Regions from separate parts of the Intrasporangium sp. DVR genome, predicted to be linked through region 1. Evidence: riboswitches for the same ligand, from Rfam matches in the RefSeq annotation. Region 1 holds a riboswitch; the other holds the start of a gene.
What was found. Region 1 has a riboswitch for glycine ahead of gcvP (aminomethyl-transferring glycine dehydrogenase). Riboswitches for the same ligand answer to the same signal wherever they lie in the genome.

Region 1 (7,183 bases):
CGAGCCAGCTGCGCCGGTTCGCGTACCCGCCGACGAAGAAGAAGAGGGGAATGACCTGGAACACCCACGTCAGCGGCCACAGCTCGGGTGCCTCGCCGAGCGCGCTGCGGTGGCGGACCTGCCCGTCGCTCCAGAACAGGTCGGTGACCAGCCAGTGCCCCACGACGACCGCGATGATGCTGCCCGCTCGCAGCAGGTCCAGGAAGCGGTCGCGTCCGGGTGCGGGCACCTGCGTGGTTTCACGCACACCATCACGGTAGTGCTCCGGTTTGCCGCTGGGTTGGCTTCGCCGCCGAGACCAGGAAACCCGGGCGCTCCCTCTCCTACCGTCGGGGCCCCGGGGGCGCGTCCTGGCGAGGTCGCTCGGCGATGACGACGGCTTGGCTGTCCCGTTCGGGGCGGACGGCCCGGCGCTCGAACCGGGCCACCTCCGCCAGGCCGGTGGATCCGAGCGCCCGGCTGACCTCGTCGAGTGTGCGCAGGTAGCGGTGCAGGGTGACGTCGTGCCCGTGGCGCCGGAAGCTCCCGGAGACGTCCCGGGCGCCCTGACCGGACTGGAAGGCGACGAGGACGACCCCGCCCGGTCGCAGGAGCCGGCCGAGCTCCTCGGCGATGCGAGGCAGGTCGGTGTCGGGGCTGTGGATCGTGGAGTACCACGAGAACACGCCGTCGAAGCTCGCGTCCGCGTGGGGCAGGGCCGTCAACGTCCCCACCTGCGACACGACGTCCGGGTGGTCGCGACGGGCTCGCCTGACCATCGCGGGCGAGAGGTCGACCCCCTCGACCGCGCAGCCCAGGTCGCGGAGGACCGTGAACATCCGCCCCGCGCCGCAGCCGGCATCGAGGACCTGGCGCTCCCCGGGGACCAGGGAGGCGAAGTGTCGGATCAGGGCGAGGTCGACCGGCGCCTCCGGCCCGGTCGACCGGAAGTTGTCCCCGTAGGTGTCGGCCAGGTCGTCGTAGGCGGCACGCACCATCTGCTCATCCTGAGGGCTCGTCACCCGAGAGAGTGTCGCAGGTGCGAGAGGGATGCACGGCTCCCGCGTCGTCCCAACGACCCCGCCGTATGCCGCTGAGCCCACCCCGCGCCCTGGGTGGGCTTCGTGCGGGGCGGGCTCAGCGGCATACGGGATCCTCAGGGTCTCGTGGTGGCCACGTCGGCGTCGCTCGGCTCCTCGAGACTGCGGCGGAAGGCCTCGTACCGCGCCACGTGGTGCGGCCGGCGCCGCAGCACGGCCCACGCGATCCCCAGGACCACGAACCACACGGGCGTCACGAGCAGGGCGCGCAGCGTGTCGGCCTCCTGGGTGAGGGCCCAGATGAGGAAGCCGAAGAACGCGAAGACGACCCAGACCATGGCGACCCCACCGGGCAGCCGGAAGGTCGAGCGCGCGTGCCGCTCCGGGTGCTTCTTCCGGTAGGCCAGGTAGGACACGAGGATCATCGTCCAGACGAACATGAAGAGCAGGGCCGAGATCGTCGTGACCACGGTGAACGCCTCCATGATGGACGTGCCGGCGTAGAGCAGGGCCACACCGCCGAGCAGGAACACGCAGGAGAAGACGAGGGCGCTCGCGGGCACCTTGCGCCTCGTCAGCCGGCGCAGGCGCGAGGGGGCGTCACCCTCGAGGGCGAGACCGTAGATCATCCGCGAGGTCGAGTACATGCCGGAGTTGGCGGACGAGGCGGCCGAGGTGAGCACGACGAAGTTGATCACCGAGGCTGCGATCCCGAGTCCGGCGAGGCTGAACATCCCGACGAAGGGTGATGTGTCCGCCACGACGTCGCGCCACGGCGTGACGGCCATGATGACGACGAGGGCACCCACGTAGAAGAGCATGATCCGGATCGGGATCGAGTTGATGGCCCGGGGGAGGGTCCGCTCGGGGTTCTTCGTCTCAGCAGCGGTCGTGCCGACGAGCTCGAGGCCGACGAAGGCGAAGACGGCGATCTGGAAGCCGGCGACGAAGCCCATCACGCCGGTGGGGAACATGCCGCCGTCGTTCCACAGGTTGGTGAACGAGGCCCGGGCGCCGTCGGGGGCGGTGAACGAGCTGAAGACCATGACGACGCCCACGATGATCAACGTGACGATCGCCACGATCTTGACGAGGGCGAACCAGAACTCCGTCTCGCCGAACGCCTTGACCGTGGGCAGGTTGAGGCCGAGGAGCAGGGTGATGGCTGCGACGCCGGGGATCCACAACGGCAGGTCAGCCCACCAGTACGTCACGTAGCCGGCGATCGCGACGATGTCGGCGATGCCCGTGACGATCCAGCAGAACCAGTACGTCCAGCCGGTGAAGAAGCCGGCCCACGGCCCGAGCAGGTCCGCCGCGAAGTCGGTGAACGACTTGTAGTTGAGGTTGGACAGGAGCAGCTCGCCCATCGCCCGCATGACGAAGAAGAGCATGAAGCCGATGATCATGTAGACGAAGATCACCGAGGGTCCGGCGAGCGAGATCGTCTTGCCCGAGCCCATGAAGAGGCCGGTGCCGATGGCGCCGCCGATGGCGATGAGCTGGATGTGACGGTTGGAGAGGGAGCGCGCCAGGTGCGGGCTGTCGCCGTTCGAGCCGTCGGCTCCTCCCGAGCCCCCTTCGGCAGCAGGGGTTCTCGCGGCGAGGTCGACGTCGGGCACGTGGGAGAGGCGCGCGCCCGTCGGCACCGCGGGGGCGGTCAGGGTGTCAGCGCCGTTGCTGAGGTCAGGCATGGTCCGGGTCCGTTCCGGCAGAGGATGGATGGCTCCTCCCCGCTCTGTATCGGACCTGAGAGATTCGCGGAGCGAGGCTCCGTTTGCACCGTCGGTGTGCGGGGACGGGACGTCCGGGCACTTTCCAGAGTTGCCTAGCCGTGGCGGTACGGGGGCCTGAGAGATTCCCGGGGAGGGTTTGCTCCTTCGGCGCCCGCTGCTCCTGGTTCAGGACGGCGGGACTCTCCCGCCACAGTTCGATGGCATTTTCAATTAGGTGATGGGCGCTGACGGTAGACCCGGGTCGCCGGGCGCACAAGACCCCGGCCACATCGCGGTCAGCCGCCATGCGGACTGGCCATTGACGGCAGGCGGGTCGCCGCCTACGGTGAGCCCGACAACTGCACATTCGCCGTTCGAATCGCAGCGGGAGAGCTCGCGACCAGCAGGTCGCGGCGCCGAAGGAGCAACTTCTCCCCAGAATCTCTCAGGCCACCATGACCGTTGCGGTGAGGCGAACTCTGGAAAGCAGGACCTGGTCCTGCACCCACGGTGCAAGCCGTCCCTCGGGTCGGTGAAGCTCTCAGGTCCACATGACAGAGCGGGGAGGCAACCCCACCAGTCGCGCCCACGGGCGTGCACAGACCAGGGAGCCTCCCGCAATGACGCACCGACCTCCGCTGACGCCTACCGTCGACTTCCACACCCGCCACATCGGCTTCTCCGCCGACGACCAGGCCAAGATGCTGGCCGAGCTCGGCTTCGACTCCCTCGACTCCCTCGTCGACCGGGCCGTGCCCAAGGGCGTGCGCAACGCCTCCGCGCTCAACCTCCCGCAGCCGCTCACCGAGGCGCAGGTCCAGGCGGAGCTGCGCGGCCTCGCGGAGCAGAACGACTCCTCCGAGGCGATGATCGGCCTCGGCTACCACGGCACCATCACGCCCGCGGTGATCCGCCGGAACGTCGTCGAGAGCCCGGCCTGGTACACCGCCTACACGCCGTACCAGCCGGAGATCAGCCAGGGCCGCCTCGAGGCGCTGATCAACTTCCAGACCATGGTCGGCGACCTGACGGGCCTCGCCACGTCCAACGCGTCGCTCCTCGACGAGGCAACCGCCGTGGCCGAGGCGATGACGGTCATGCGCCGGACGAGCAAGGTCAAGGCGGAGCGGATCGTCGTCGACGCCGACCTCTTCCCGCAGAGCATCGCCGTCCTCCGGACGCGCTGCGAGGCGATCGGGGTGGAGGTCCTCGTCGCCGACCTGGGCCAGGGTCTGCCGGACGAGGAGTTCTTCGGCCTCGTCGTGCAGTACCCCGGTGCGTCCGGCGCCGTTCGCGACCACGCCGAGCTGACGGCCGCCGCACACGAGCGCGGAGCCCTCGTCGCCGCCTCGGCGGACCTGCTGGCCCTCACGCTCCTCGCCGCGCCGGGCGACTGGGGTGCCGACATCGCGATCGGGTCGACCCAGCGCTTCGGCGTCCCGATGGGCTACGGCGGCCCGCACGCCGGCTACATGGCCGTCCGCGAGGGGCTCGAGCGCTCGCTGCCCGGCCGCCTCGTCGGCGTCAGCGTCGACTCGGCCGGCCGACCCGCCTACCGGCTCGCCCTGCAGACCCGCGAGCAGCACATCCGCCGCGACAAGGCGACGTCGAACATCTGCACGGCCCAGGTCCTGCTCGCGGTCGTGGCGTCGATGTACGCCGTCTACCACGGCCCCGAGGGGCTGCGGGCCATCGCGACGGACGTGCACCGTAAAGCGGTGTCGCTCACCGCGGCACTCGAGGCCGCCGGCGTCGAGGTCGTCCACGAGGCCTTCTTCGACACGGTCCTGACCCGGGTGCCGGGTCGCGCCGCCGAGGTCGTCGCGTCGGCCGCCGCCCGCGGTGTCCACCTGCGCGAGGTCGACGCCGACCACGTCGGCATCTCCTGCTCCGAGACGACGAGCGAACAGCACCTGTCGGCCGTCCTCGCCGCCTTCGGTGCGAGCGACGCCGGCCTCGACCTCGACGCAGCGACGGACCGCCTCCCCGAGGGTCTGCGCCGGACGTCCGCCTACCTGACCCACCCGGTCTTCTCGGCGCACAGGTCGGAGACGGCGATGCTGCGCTACCTGCGCTCGCTCTCGGACAAGGACTACGCCCTCGACCGGGGCATGATCCCGCTCGGCTCGTGCACGATGAAGCTCAACGCGACGACGGAGATGGAGCCGATCAGCCTGCCGGGCTTCGCGGCCCTGCACCCCTTCGCGCCGGCCTCGGCCGCCATCGGCTACACCACCCTGGTCGACGAGCTCGAGTCGTGGCTCGCCGAGGTCACCGGCTACGCCAAGGTGTCCATCCAGCCCAACGCCGGCAGCCAGGGCGAGCTCGCCGGGCTGCTCGCGATCCGCGGCTACCACCGCTCCCGCGGCGAGGGCGAGCGGGACGTGTGCCTCATCCCGGCGAGCGCGCACGGGACGAACGCCGCCTCCGCCGTGATGGCCGGCATGCGGGTCGTCGTCGTGAGGACCGCACCGGACGGCACCGTCGACCTCGACGACCTGCGCGCCAGATGTGAGGAGCACTCGCCCCGGCTCGCCGCGATCATGGTGACCTACCCGTCGACCCACGGCGTCTACGAAGAGGGCATCACCGAGCTGTGCGAGGTCGTGCACGCGCACGGCGGCCAGGTCTACGTCGACGGCGCCAACCTCAACGCCCTGCTCGGCCTCGCGGCTCCCGGGTCGTTCGGCGGCGACGTGTCGCACCTCAACCTGCACAAGACGTTCTGCATCCCGCACGGCGGCGGCGGTCCCGGCGTCGGCCCGGTAGCGGTCGCCGCGCACCTCGTCCCGTTCCTCCCGTCGCACCCCCTCCACCCCGACCCCGCGCGCCGCGAGGGAGTCGGTCCGGTGAGTGCAGCCCCCTTCGGCTCGGCGAGCATCCTGCCGATCAGCTGGGCCTACGTGCGGCTCATGGGCGCCGAGGGCCTGACCCGGGCGACCAAGGTCGCGGTCCTCGCCGCGAACTACATCGCCGCGCGGCTGGCCCCGCACTTCCCGACGCTCTACACGGGCGAGGACGGCCTCGTCGCCCACGAGTGCATCCTCGACCTGCGTCCGCTGACCAAGGAGTCGGGGATCACCGTGGACGACGTCGCCAAGCGCCTCGTCGACTACGGTTTCCACGCCCCGACGATGAGCTTCCCCGTGGCGGGCACGCTCATGGTCGAGCCGACGGAGTCGGAGGACCTCGGTGAGGTCGACCGCTTCATCGACGCGATGATCGCGATCCGCGCCGAGATCGACGCGGTCATCGACGGCGCGGTCAGCGCCGCCGACAGCCCGCTGCGGCATGCCCCCCACACGGCCCGCTCGCTCGTCGGTGACTGGGACCGCGCCTACTCCCGCGAGGCGGGCGCCTACCCGGCGGGGATCAGCGACACGAAGTACTGGCCGCCGGTCGGGCGCATCGACCAGAGCCACGGCGACCGCAACCTCGTCTGCTCGTGCCCCGCGCCCGAGGCCTTCGAGAACTGAGCGCGGCACCCGAGCGCACCCGCGGCGCCCACCGGGCGACCGACCTCCCCGTACCGACCCGACCCCGAGAGCAGGGACCATGACCCGACAGACCGCGCTCAGCGGCATCCACGAATCCCTCGGTGCCACCTTCACCGACTTCGCCGGCTGGCGGATGCCGCTGCGCTACGGCAGCGAGCTCGCCGAGCACCACGCCGTCCGGCAGGCGGCCGGCCTCTTCGACCTGTCCCACATGGGCGAGATCGAGGTCGTCGGCCCGCAGGCCGCGGCCCTCCTCGACCACGCCCTCGTCGGCGACATCAGCGCCATCGCCGTGACGAAGGCGAAGTACACGATGATCTGCCAGGAGGACGGCGGCATCCTCGACGACCTCATCGTCTACCGGCTCGAGGACGACCGCTACATGGTCGTCGCCAACGCCTCCAACGCCGAGACCGTCCTCACGGCGCTGCTGGAGCGGGCGCCCGGTTTCGACGCCGAGGTGCAGGACCGGCGCGATGACTGGTCGCTCGTCGCGATCCAGGGGCCGAAGGCCCAGGAGATCCTCGCCGAGCTGACCGACGCCGACCTGCCGGCGCTCAAGTACTACGCCATCCTCGAGACGACCGTCGCCGGTCGCGCCGCGCGCCTCGCCCGAACCGGTTACACCGGCGAGGACGGCTTCGAGATCTTCTCGGCGCCCGCGGACGCCCCCGCCATCTGGGAGGCGCTCTCGGCCGCTGGGGCCGAGCGGGGACTCATCCCCGCCGGGCTCGCGTGCCGCGACTCGCTCCGCCTCGAGGCCGCGATGCCGCTCTACGGCAACGAGCTGAGCACCACCACGACGCCGTATGCCGCTGGGCTCGGTCGCGTGGTCAAGCTCGACAAGCCGGGTGGTTTCGTCGGTCGGGACGCGCTCGCCGCCGTCTCCGAGCAGCCGATCGCCCGCGTCCGGGTCGGGCTGCGACCCGAGGGCCGTCGGGCCCCGCGGCAC
Region 2 (7,183 bases), on a different contig from region 1:
TTCCAGCCCTGGGACTACTGGTCGGGCTGACGATCGGGCTGCTCCTCGACCCTGCGGTGCCGGTCTGGCTCCAGCCCTACCTGCCCATCGCGGTGATCGCAGCTCTGGACGCCGTGTTCGGCGCCGTGCGTGCGGTGCTGGACGGGATCTTCAACGACAAGGTCTTCGTCGTCTCGTTCCTGTCCAACGTCATCGTCGCGGCGTTCATCGTCTTCCTCGGCGACCAGCTCGGTGTGGGATCGCAGCTCTCGACCGGGGTCGTCGTCGTCCTCGGGGTGCGGATCTTCTCCAACGTCGCGTCCATCCGCCGTCATCTGTTCAAGGCGTGACCCGTGGCACGACGCAAGAAGGGCAAGTCGAAGGGCGCCGCGAGGGCCCAGTCGGTCTCCGCGGCCGGTCCGCCGCCGGCGGTGCCCGTAGAGGCGCCGTCGAGCACCGAGCCCGCGGCTGCCGCAGACGCCGACCAGACCCCGCCCGAACCCGCGGCACCCGAGCCGCCGGCACCCGAACCCGACCCCTCGCCGGCACCCGAACCCGACCCCGCGCCGGCACCCGAACCCGCGGCACCCGAACCCGCGGCACCCGAACCCGCGGCACCCGAGCCGCCGGCACCCGAGCCGCCGGCACCGGCGCCGGCGCCCGAACCCGCGCCGGCACCAGAGCCGGGTCCGGCGGTTGCTGAGCCGAGCCCGCCGGAGCGTCCCGCGACGGTTGTCGGGGCTCCCAGCCCAGCGGCATACGGCCTGGAGTCGGAGCTCGCCACCGCCCCGGCCGTGGACCCCCATCGGGTGCCACCCGGTCATGTGGAGGGCCGAGCGGCCTGGCGTCGGCTCCTGCTGATGAGCAAGCCGCGCACGACGAAGGCCAACGCCCTCGGAGCAGTGCTCGCCATCGCCCTCGGCGTCGCCATCGCCACGCAGGTGCAGCTGACCAACGAACGGGGACTGAGCGAGCTCAGCCAGACCGACCTGATCAGACTGCTCGACGACATCTCCGCCCGGTCAAGTCGGCTCGACCAGCAGATCCATGACCTCGAGACGACCCGCGACCGCCTCCTCAGCGGCACCGGAAGCACCGGTGACGCGCTGGAGCAGGCTCAGCGGCGCGCTGACACCCTGGGCATCCTGGCCGGCACCCTCGGAGCCCAGGGGCCGGGCATCACCGTCTCCATCACCGACCCCGACCGGGGGGTCAGCGGACCGGTCATCCTCGACCTGATCCAGGAGCTGCGCGATGCCGGCGCCGAGTCGATCGAGGTCGGGGGAGTGCGGGTGGTGGCCTCCTCGTACGTCGGTGACTCCAGTGGCAACCTCTCGGTCGACGGCGAGCCGATTCGCCGACCCATCCTCGTCAAGGCGATCGGTGACCCCAACACCCTGGCCTCGGCGATGACGATCCCCGGGGGAATCGTCGAGACGATTCGCCTCAAGGGCGCGAACGCCTCGGTGGACCAGGCGAGCTCGATCACGATCACATCGACCCACACTCCCGTCGAGCCGGTGCACGCGGAGCCGGTGCAGTGACCGGCCCCCGGCCGGGCGTGCGCAGCTTCGCCCCCCGCAGCAGCACGCACGCCGGTAGATTCGACCCGTCTACACGTCGAACCGACCGCCGGGCCCGTTCCGTGCCGGTGAGCGCGCCGCGCAGCAGATCTCGCACACCCGATCAAACCCGTTCTGACAGGAGCGACCATGAGTGACCTCGACTACCCCTCCGACCTGCGCTACACCACTGACCACGAGTGGGTCAGGGAGGGCGACGACGACGGCGTCGTCCGGGTCGGCATCACCTCCTTCGCTCAGGACGCCCTTGGTGACGTGGTCTACGTCTCGCTGCCGTCCGTGGGGGACACCGTCGCCGTCGGTGACGCCTGCGGCGAGGTGGAGTCGACCAAGTCCGTCAGCGACATCTATGCCCCGGTTGCGGGCGAGGTGACGGCCGTCAACGAGGCCCTCGACGCGACCCCGGAGCTCGTCAACTCGGATCCGTACGGCGAGGGCTGGATGTTCGAGCTGCGGCTCTCGGACCCCGCGGCGCTCGAGGGACTGCTCGACTCCAGCGGCTACGTGGCCTCCCTGAGCTGAACGAACGCCCTCCGGTGCCCTGTCCCCGAGCCGTGCGCTCGCCGACAGGGCACCGGAGTGAACTAGAGTGGAGAACCCCGAGAACCATCCGTACGAGGAGGACCGCATGTCGAGCGATCAGCCCGGCCAGGACGACTTCCCGGTCGACCCCCGCACGATGCGGTTCCAGGGTGTGCCCACCCCCGGCGCCGATCACGTCGAGCCGCACGACATCCGCGGCCTCAGCCCGGAGGACCAGGCGACGATCGAGGCGCTGCGCCCCGGCACCGCACTGCTGATCGTGCTGCGCGGCCCCAACACCGGCGCCCGGTTCCTGCTCGACGACCTCGAGGTGTCAGCCGGGCGGCACCCCGACTCCGACATCTTCCTCGACGACGTCACCGTCTCGCGCAAGCACGCGAACTTCATCGCGGGCGACGACGGCTACCTCGTTCGTGATGCCGGCTCCCTGAACGGCACGTACGTGAACCGCGAGCGGATCGAGGAGGCCCGGCTCCACACGGGAGACGAGGTCCAGATCGGCAAGTTCCGGCTTGTCTACTACGCGGCCTGACCCGACAGGTGGGTCCAGACCTTCGATGAGCGCGGGTCACCGTGAGGGGCCCGGGATGCGCAACGGCCTGACGATCGGGCAGGTCCTGGACCAGCTGCGGGACGACTTCCCTGACGTCACCTCCTCCAAGGTGCGCTTCCTCGAGACCCAGGGCTTGGTCACGCCCGAGCGGACCGCAGCCGGCTACCGGCTCTTCAGCTCCGAGGACGTGGAGCGCCTGCGTTACGTGCTGACCGCCCAGCGCGACCGGTTCTGGCCGCTGAAGGTGATCCGCGACGCCCTGGACGCCCTCGACCGCGGCCTGTCCGACCCGGGCGGCGAGTCCGGCCGCCCACAGCTGCCCGCTCCCGGGGCGGACCCTGCGCTACCCGGCCCGGAGGGCTTCGTGCCGCGTGCACGAGTGCGGCTCACGGGCCCCGAGCTGAGGCAGGCGAGCGGGATCGACAAGCCGTTGTTCTCTGCACTCGAGAGCTTCGGCCTGCTCCGGGCCGACGGTGCCGGGTACTTCTCCGCCGAGGCCGTCGACGTCGCCGTCGCGGCCAAGCGGCTGGCCGAGCACGGGCTCGAGCCCCGGCACCTGCGTCCCTTCCGCACGGCTGCCGACCGAGAGATCGGGCTCGTCGACCAGGTCCTGGCCACCCGGCGCGGAAACGGCTCGCGGGAGGAGCGGACCGCGGAGATCCTCTCGGCCTGTGTCGCCCTGCACGTGGCCCTCGTGCGGTCCGGTCTCGACCACTGAGGCTCGCCGAGGCACTCTGTGCGTCGCACGCACCCGGGCCAACCGGCCCGGCGGCCATTCGACCAGGTCGCCAGCGAGGTACGGTGGTGTGGTGAGAGAGGTCGACGTCCTGGGCGTCCGCGTGGAGATGCCGACGAACCAGCCCATCGTGCTCCTCCGGGAGCGGGACGGTGGTCGCTACCTGCCGATCTGGATCGGGGCGCCCGAGGCAGCGGCGATCACGTATGCCCAGCAGGGCGTGGTCCCGCCGCGCCCGCTGACCCATGACCTCATGCGCGACATCCTGGCCGGCCTCGGCCACGAGCTCACCGAGGTGCGGATCGTCGCCCTCAAGGACTCGGTCTTTCACGCGGCCCTCATCATCGACGGCACGACGGAGATCAGCTCTCGCGCCTCCGACGCCATCGCGCTCGCGCTGCGCACGGGTTCGAAGGTGCTGGTCGAGCCGAGCATCCTCGACGAGGCCGCCATCGTCGTCTCCTCGGAGGAGGACGACGAGGTCGAGCGGTTCAAGGAGTTCCTCGACCACGTGTCGGCCGAGGACTTCGAGCACCCGGGCGAGCCCGGCCCACCACCCACGGAGCCCTGAGCGACCGCCGATCCGGCGACACGACGGCCGGGTGTGACGTCGGTGATTGACGGTGCCCGGCGCTGGTTCTACCGTCGAACTGAACAACGTGACTGTAGTTACCTGGATGTCGTCTGCTCGACGCCCGGGATCCCGACCGAGAGGAACTCGCATGGCTGCCATCGAGGATGCTGCCCGGGCCAGCCGGCGCGCTCCGGTTGCCTCGCAGGGGATGCTCTTCTCCGACGACCTGCCCGACCTCACGGAGGACGTCGGCTATCGGGGCCCCACCGCCTGCCGCGCCGCGGGGATCACCTACCGCCAGCTCGACTACTGGGCGCGGACCGGGCTCGTCGAGCCGTCCGTGCGTGGCGCCACCGGCTCGGGGACGCAGCGTCTCTACGGCTTCCGGGACATCCTCGTCCTCAAGGTGGTCAAGCGTCTCCTGGACACCGGGGTCTCGCTGCAGCAGATCCGCGTCGCGATCGACCACCTGCGCGAGCGCGGCGTCGAGGACCTGGCCCAGATCACCTTGATGAGCGACGGAGCCTCGGTCTACGAGTGCACCTCCGCGGATGAGGTGATCGACCTCGTCCAGGGCGGGCAGGGCGTCTTCGGGATCGCAGTCGGTCGGGTCTGGCGCGAGATCGAGGGAGAGCTCGCCCAGCTCCCGAGCGAGCGTGCCGAGGACGGCGAGCCGGCCGATCACCCCGACGACGAGCTGACCGCGCGGCGTCAGGCGCGCCACATCTCCTGACGGGCCCGGTTCGACTGGTAGATTTGGCCTGCCGTCCAACCCACATGGGAGAGTCCCCGGCCGACGTGAGGTGCATTCGCCTGACGTCGCCGAGGCGCCGAAGGGGCAACATCCCCGGAACCTCTCAGGCACCCGGACCATGTGGCGAGGCACCCTGGAGGACGTCGGCATCGAAGCCGGCTCCGACAGACGGGGAGCGTGTGTCGTCCGCTCGTCCCGTCAGGAGCCCCGATGTCTTCCCAGTCCCCAGCCGTGCTGGACACCACCTTCGCCGACTTCGTGGGCCGGCACGTCGGTCCTCGCGCCGACGACATCGAGCAGATGCTCCAGGTCGTCGGTCAGCCCAGCCTCGATGCCATGAGCGACCGCGCGATCCCCGGAGCGATCAGGTCGACCGAGGCGCTCGACCTCGAGGCGGCCGACAGCGAGTCCGCCGTCATCGACGAGCTGCGTGGGTTCGCCTCGCGCAACCGCGTGCTCACCTCCCTCATCGGTCTCGGCTACTACGGCACCGTCACGCCCCCGGTCGTGCGACGCAACGTCCTCGAGAACCCCGCGTGGTACACCGCCTACACGCCCTACCAGCCCGAGATCTCGCAGGGCCGGCTCGAGGCGCTGCTCAACTTCCAGACGGTCGTCAGCGACCTGACCGGCCTCGCGATCGCGGGCTCGTCGCTGCTCGACGAGGCCACCGCGGCTGCCGAGGCCATGTCGCTCATGCACCGGGCGAGTCGAGCCACGGACGGGGTGGTCGTCGTCGACGAGCGCGTCTTCCCACAGACGATCGCGGTCATGCAGACGCGGGCCACGGCCATCGGGCTGCCGCTCGTCGTGGCCGACCTGCGTCCGGTCCGGTCCGCGGAGGACCTGGCCGCTGCCGCTGACGGCCGCACGGTCGTCGGTGTCGTGGTGCAGTACCCGGACGCGACCGGATCGGTCCTGGACTGGCGGGCGCTCGCCGAGGCGGCACACTCGGCCGGGGCCCTCGTGACCGCGTGTGCCGACCTGCTGGCCCTGGCCCTCTTCGTGCCACCGGGGGAGTGGGGAGCCGACATCGCCGTCGGCAGCGCCCAGCGTCTCGGCGTGCCGATGGGCTTCGGCGGACCGCACGCGGGCTACATGTCGGTGCACCAGGGGCTGGAGCGGCAGCTGCCCGGCCGTCTGGTCGGGGTGTCGATCGACTCCCACGGCAAGCCCGCCTACCGCCTGGCGCTGCAGACCCGCGAGCAGCACATCCGCCGTGAGAAGGCGACCTCCAACATCTGCACCGCACAGGTGCTCCTCGCGGTCATGGCGTCGATGTACGCGGTGTGGCACGGGCCCGACGGCCTGACCCGGATCGCGCAGCGCATCCACTCGCACGCGGCCAGCCTGCGAGCGGCCCTGCTCGCCGGTGGCGTCGAGCTGTCGACCGAGACCCACTTCGACACGCTGGCGATCTCGGTTCCCGGGCGCGCCGACGACGTCGTCCGTGACTTCCTCGCAGCCGGCATCAACATCCGCCGGGTCGACGCCGACCTCGTCACGCTCAGCCTAGACGAGACGACGACGGGGGCCACCCTGACGAAGATCCTCGCGGCCTTCGGCGTGCAGTCCCAGCCGGAGCCCGTGTCGGCGGACCCCGGGAGCGAGCCCAGCGGCATACCGGCTGCGCTTGCGCGCACGTCCGAGTTCCTCACCCACCCGGTCTTCCACGCGCACCGCTCGGAGACGGCGATGCTCCGATACCTGCGACGCCTCGCCGACCGGGACTTCGCCCTCGACCGCGGCATGATCCCGCTCGGCTCGTGCACCATGAAGCTCAACGCCACGACCGAGATGGAGTCGATCACCTGGCCCGAGTTCGCCAACCTCCACCCGTTCGCCCCGGCCGACCAGTCCGAGGGGATCCGCGCCCTCATCGGCGACCTCGCCGCGTGGCTCTGCGAGATCACCGGCTACGACGCGGTGTCGCTCCAGCCGAACGCCGGCTCGCAGGGCGAGTTCGCCGGGCTGCTGGCGATCCACGCCTACCACCAGGCGCGCGGGGAAGGACATCGGCGCATCTGCCTCATCCCGGCCAGCGCCCACGGGACCAACGCTGCCTCAGCGGTGATGGCGGGCCTCAAGGTCGTCGTCGTCCAGACGGCCCCGGACGGCACGGTCGACATGGACGACCTCCGGGCCAAGATCGACCAGCACCGCGACGACCTCGCCGCGATCATGGTGACCTACCCGTCGACCCACGGCGTGTACGAGGACACGATCACGGAGCTGTGCGGGCTCGTCCACGACGCAGGCGGCCAGGTCTACGTCGACGGTGCCAACCTCAACGCGCTTGTCGGCCTGGCCCAGCCGGGCAGGTTCGGCGCCGACGTCTCGCACCTCAACCTCCACAAGACCTTCTGCATCCCGCACGGCGGCGGAGGCCCCGGCGTCGGCCCCGTCGCGGTCCGGGCCCACCTGGCCCCGCACCTGCCGAACCACCCGCTCGCTCCCGAGG

Region 2: another riboswitch for glycine. It lies ahead of gcvP (aminomethyl-transferring glycine dehydrogenase); the one in region 1 lies ahead of gcvP (aminomethyl-transferring glycine dehydrogenase).

What each region holds. Positions count from the first base shown of each region.
Region 1 covers NZ_BAABZW010000005.1:497,628-504,810, reverse strand. The annotation lists gene ABWV20_RS06915 (acyltransferase family protein) at 1-247, opposite strand, end outside; gene ABWV20_RS06910 (class I SAM-dependent DNA methyltransferase) at 324-1,001, opposite strand; gene cycA (D-serine/D-alanine/glycine transporter) at 1,136-2,713, opposite strand; glycine riboswitch at 2,848-2,952, opposite strand; glycine riboswitch at 3,110-3,206, shown strand; glycine riboswitch at 3,208-3,302, shown strand; gene gcvP (aminomethyl-transferring glycine dehydrogenase) at 3,355-6,210, shown strand; gene gcvT (glycine cleavage system aminomethyltransferase GcvT) at 6,290-7,183, shown strand, end outside.
Region 2 covers NZ_BAABZW010000016.1:284,316-291,498, reverse strand. The annotation lists gene ABWV20_RS13420 (small basic family protein) at 1-329, shown strand, start outside; gene ABWV20_RS13415 (DUF881 domain-containing protein) at 840-1,523, shown strand; gene gcvH (glycine cleavage system protein GcvH) at 1,692-2,084, shown strand; gene ABWV20_RS13405 (FHA domain-containing protein) at 2,191-2,637, shown strand; gene ftsR (transcriptional regulator FtsR) at 2,663-3,376, shown strand; gene ABWV20_RS13395 (bifunctional nuclease family protein) at 3,468-3,965, shown strand; gene ABWV20_RS13390 (MerR family transcriptional regulator) at 4,117-4,701, shown strand; glycine riboswitch at 4,737-4,851, shown strand; gene gcvP (aminomethyl-transferring glycine dehydrogenase) at 4,933-7,183, shown strand, end outside.